One region of the Kitasatospora sp. NPDC101801 genome, then DNA from elsewhere that is predicted to be linked to it. Evidence: riboswitches for the same ligand, from Rfam matches in the RefSeq annotation. Region 1 holds a riboswitch; the other holds the start of a gene.
What was found. A riboswitch is a leader RNA that binds a small molecule or an ion and turns the genes downstream of it on or off. The one in region 1 is predicted to bind glycine.

Region 1 (2,194 bases):
TCTCCTGCTCGCTGAGCGCGGCCCGCTCGGCCTCGGTGACCGGCACCCGCTCCACCCGGACCCGCTCCTTCACCACCGGCACCTTGCGCTCGACCGCCTCGGTGGTGACGTACTTGCGCAGCTTCGCGGTGCCCAGCACGTGCCACTCGGTGGTGACGTCCAGCCGCTCCTCGCGGCAGGTGATCTCCACCGGGCCGGCCGGCGCGTTGCCGACCGTGGTCGGGGCGGGGGAGGGGGCGCCGGCGGTGGCGGGCGGCGGGGTGAGGACCGGATCGGCGTGCTGCTTGGCAGCCGGGGCCTCCGGGCTGGTGGTGAAGGCCATCGGGGCGGCCGCCACGGTCGGGGCGGCGGGTGAAGCGTTCATGCTGGTTTCCTTGCTGAGGGTGCCGAAGTCGAGGTCCTTGGCGGTCCCCGACCCGTTGCCGACCGCGGCCGGCGGAGCGGCACCGCCCGCGTCCAGGCCGTAGTAGCGGTAGAGCTGGAGCTCCTGGGCCGGGGAGAGGTGCTGGCCGACCCCGAAGTCGGGGGAGTCCTTGATCAGCGACTTGTCGTACGGCACCTTGAGCTCCTCCCCGGAGAACTCGCTGGTGGTCAGCGGGACGAAGGCGTCCCGGCCGAAGATCCCGGTACGGACGGCGGCCCACTCCGGCTCGCCGGTCGCGTCGTCCAGGTAGACCTCGTCGACCGTGCCGATCTTGTCGCCGTTCCGGTCGACCGCCTTGTGGCCGATCAGGTCTCGCGGGTCGATGTCGGTCTGCACGCTGTCCTCCAGCAGGTACGAATGCCCCGTCGACAGGTCGTCAGGGGGCGGCCGAAGGAGCTGGACGGCCGCACTTCACACGAAAAGCCATCAAACGTACGCTGGCGAGCCGGGTGCACCCGTCCGGGGCAGTCCGCCGGACCGGGGCACCCGTGATCAACCGGCGTGTCGCTGGTACCCTGGGCCGCGACTGCCGAGCCCGCTCGGGAGAGTCCCCGCACCGCCCAGCGGTGTCATGGGGACGCCGAAGGAGCAAACCCTCCCCGGAATCTCTCAGGCATCCGTACCGTGCGGGGTAGGTCACTCTGGAAAGCAGGGCAGGACCGACGGCGAGGGAGCCGACGGCCCCCACCCTCACCGACGGTGCAAGCCGACGGGGCGGCCCTGCGGCCGCCGCGTGCGGGCGAAGCTCTCAGGTACCGATGACAGAGGGGGAGGCCTGACGGGCTCGTTCGTCCCCGGCTCCGCTGTCCCACAGTGGTGTTGCCGTCCGGCGTGCGTGCCCCCGCCGGTCCGTGACCAGGAGGCCTCGACCCCATGAATGCCCAGCCGACCCTCACCGAGCTTGAGCAGTCAAGCCCCTTCGAGAACCGTCACATCGGCCCCGACGTCGCCGCCCAGGAGAAGATGCTGGCGCAGGTCGGGTACGGCTCGCTGGACGAGCTGTCCGCCGCCGCCGTCCCGGACGCGATCAAGAGCCTGACCGCGCTGGGCCTGCCGGCCGGCCGCAGCGAGGCCCAGGTGCTCGCCGAGCTGCGCGAGCTGGCGGACCGCAACCAGGTGCTCCAGCCGATGATCGGCCTGGGCTACTACGGCACCTTCACCCCGCCGGTGATCCTGCGCAACGTGCTGGAGAGCCCGGCCTGGTACACCGCGTACACGCCGTACCAGCCGGAGATCTCGCAGGGCCGGCTGGAGGCCCTGATCAACTTCCAGACCGTGGTCGCCGACCTGACCGGCCTGGACACCTCCGGCTCCTCGCTGCTGGACGAGGGCACCGCCGCCGCCGAGGCGATGGCGCTGGCCCGCCGGGTCGGCAAGGTCAAGGGCGGGATCTTCCTGGTCGACGCCGACACCCTGCCGCAGACCGTCGCGGTGATCCAGACCCGGGCCGAGCCGACCGGGGTCGAGGTGGTCGTCGCCGACCTGTCCGAGGGCATCCCGGCCGAGCTGGCCGAGCGCGGCGTCTTCGGTGTGCTGCTCCAGTACCCCGGTGCCTCCGGCGCGGTCCGCGACCTGGCCCCGGTGATCGAGCAGGCGCACGGCCTGGGCGCGATCGTCGCGGTGGCCGCCGACCTGCTGGCGCTCACCCTGCTGAAGTCGCCGGGCTCGCTCGGCGCCGACATCGCCTGCGGCACCTCGCAGCGCTTCGGTGTCCCGATGGGCTTCGGCGGCCCGCACGCCGGCTACCTGGCGGTCCGCGCCGCGTACGCC
Region 2 (2,194 bases), on a different contig from region 1:
GGCGGTCAGCCACTCGTGCTCCTCGGTGTACTGCAGGTGCGTGGGGTTGCTCATGGCGTCATTCTCCAGGATCGCAAGAGGGTAGGGCGAAGCCGTCCGCTGAGCGGACCGGGGCCCGGAACTCGGAAGGGGCGGAACTGAAAGGGTCTCAGCGGGCGCGCTTGTAGAACGGCAGCGCAACGACCTCGACCGGCTCGTGCTTGCCACGCACGTCGACGGCGACCGCGGTGCCGGGGGCGGCGTGCGCCGCGTCCACGTACGCGATGGCGATCGGCTTGCCGAGCGTGGGGGACGGGGCACCCGAGGTGATCCGCCCGATCGGGGTGCCGTCCGGGCTGACGACGGCGTACTCGGCGCGCGGGACGCGCTTGCCCTCGGAGACCAGGCCGACCAGCTTGCGCGGGGGGTTGGCCTCGGCCTGCGCGGCGGCGGCCTCCAGCGCCTTGCGGCCGACGAACTCGCCGTTGTTGGTGGTCTTGTCGAAGCGGACCACCCGGCCCAGACCGGCGTCGAACGGGGTCAGGTCGGTGGAGAGCTCGTGCCCGTAGAGCGGCATGCCGGCCTCCAGCCGGAGGGTGTCGCGGCAGGACAGGCCGGCCGGGACCAGGCCGACCGGGGTGCCGGCCTCGGTCAGCGCGTTCCACAGGTGCTCGGCGTCGGCCGGGGCACAGAAGACCTCGAAGCCGTCCTCGCCGGTGTAGCCGGTCCGGGCCAGCCAGACCTCGCGGTCCGCGACGGTGGCGGGCAGCAGTGCGTAGTACTTGAGGCCGGGCAGGTCGGCGTCGGTGACCGAGGCCAGGATGCCGTTCGCCTCCGGGCCCTGGACCGCGATCAGCGCGTAGGCGTCCCGGTCGTCCCGGACCACCGCGTCGAAGCCGGCCGCGCGCTCGGTCAGCGCGTCCAGCACCACCTGGGCGTTCGAGGCGTTGGCGACCACCAGGTACTCGGTCTCACCGGTGCGGTAGACGATCAGGTCGTCCAGGATGCCGCCGTCCTCGCGGCAGATCATGGTGTAGCGGGCCCGCAGCACGCCGAGCGCGGAGATGAAACCGACCAGCGCGTGGTCCAGCAGCTCACCGGCCTGCGGGCCGGTCACGGTGATCTCGCCCATGTGCGAGAGGTCGAACAGGCCGGCCTTGGTGCGGACGGCGAGGTGCTCCTCGCGCTCGCTGCCGTAGCGGAGGGGCATGTCCCAGCCGGCGAAGTCGGTCATGGTCGCGCCGAGCGACCGGTGCAGGGCGTCGAGCGCGGTGAGGCGAGGGGACATGGTGACTGGACTCCTTGGCAGCAAACGGGCATGCAGGGGTGGAGTCTCCCCGTCTGTCGTCACAACCTGAGAGCTTCACCGCACATCCAAGGATGGCGGCTTGCACCGTGGGTGGGCGCACGGCGCGGCCGTGTCCACTTTCCAGATCTGCCTCGCCCGGGCGGTAGGGGTGCCTGAGAGATTCCGGGGAGGACTTGCTCCTTCGGCGCCGGCCTGTGCCACGAGGGCAGTCCGGACTCTCCCGCGCGGGTTCGAGCGGCCAGTGTGAAGTTGTACAGCGGGGTCATCATGGCACGAGTCGGTGCCCCGGGGGGAGGGGGCCCCGACCGCTACGCTGCTTGGCAGCAGAGACCTAGAGGGGCGGTAGCGGCGGCGATGGGGTACCCGGCGGGCGACACAGGGGCGCAGGCATGGGCCGAGCCGGGCACCGCGCCGCCCGGCGGCAGCTGGCCGGTCAACGAGTTGGAGCAGGTGCTGACCGCCGCGCTCGGCGATCCGGGGGCGACGCCCCGGGTGATCGAGGTGCTGGCGCGCAGTCAGGTCTGGATCCCGCTGCCGGCCGGCGCCGACCCGCAGGGCAGCGGTCTCGACCTGCCCACGATCGAACTGGCCGGCTCGCCGTACGTGCCGGTGTTCTCCTCGCAGGAGACCTTCCTGCAGCACGCCCCGGGCCTGCCGTTCGCGATCGCCCCGGCCTGGGAGTTCGCCCGGGGCCTGCCGCTCGGGGTCGGCATCGCGGTCAACCCGGAGGCGCCGGTGGGCATCCCGGTGCCGCCGGAGGGGGTCGGCGAGCTGCGCCGGGGCCCGCAGGGCGAGCGCTGGGAACAGCAGCCGGACGGGGCCAGGGTGGCGCTCCGGGAGCCCGAGCCGGCCGAGGAGCCGTACGCCTTCCTGGGTGCGGCGATCACCGAACTCGCCGAGCTGCCC

Region 2: it holds a riboswitch for glycine, as region 1 does, so the genes downstream of both, gcvT (glycine cleavage system aminomethyltransferase GcvT) here and gcvP (aminomethyl-transferring glycine dehydrogenase) in region 1, are expected to answer to the same signal.

Annotation. Positions count from the first base shown of each region.
Region 1 covers NZ_JBIWML010000014.1:129,379-131,572, reverse strand. Annotated here, with positions in the region: gene ACIRPK_RS18535 (PRC and DUF2382 domain-containing protein) at 1-760, opposite strand, end outside; glycine riboswitch at 955-1,059, shown strand; gene gcvP (aminomethyl-transferring glycine dehydrogenase) at 1,298-2,194, shown strand, end outside.
Region 2 covers NZ_JBIWML010000042.1:48,038-50,231, reverse strand. Annotated here, with positions in the region: gene gcvH (glycine cleavage system protein GcvH) at 1-54, opposite strand, end outside; gene gcvT (glycine cleavage system aminomethyltransferase GcvT) at 149-1,267, opposite strand; glycine riboswitch at 1,419-1,521, opposite strand; gene ACIRPK_RS31265 (enhanced serine sensitivity protein SseB) at 1,643-2,194, shown strand, end outside.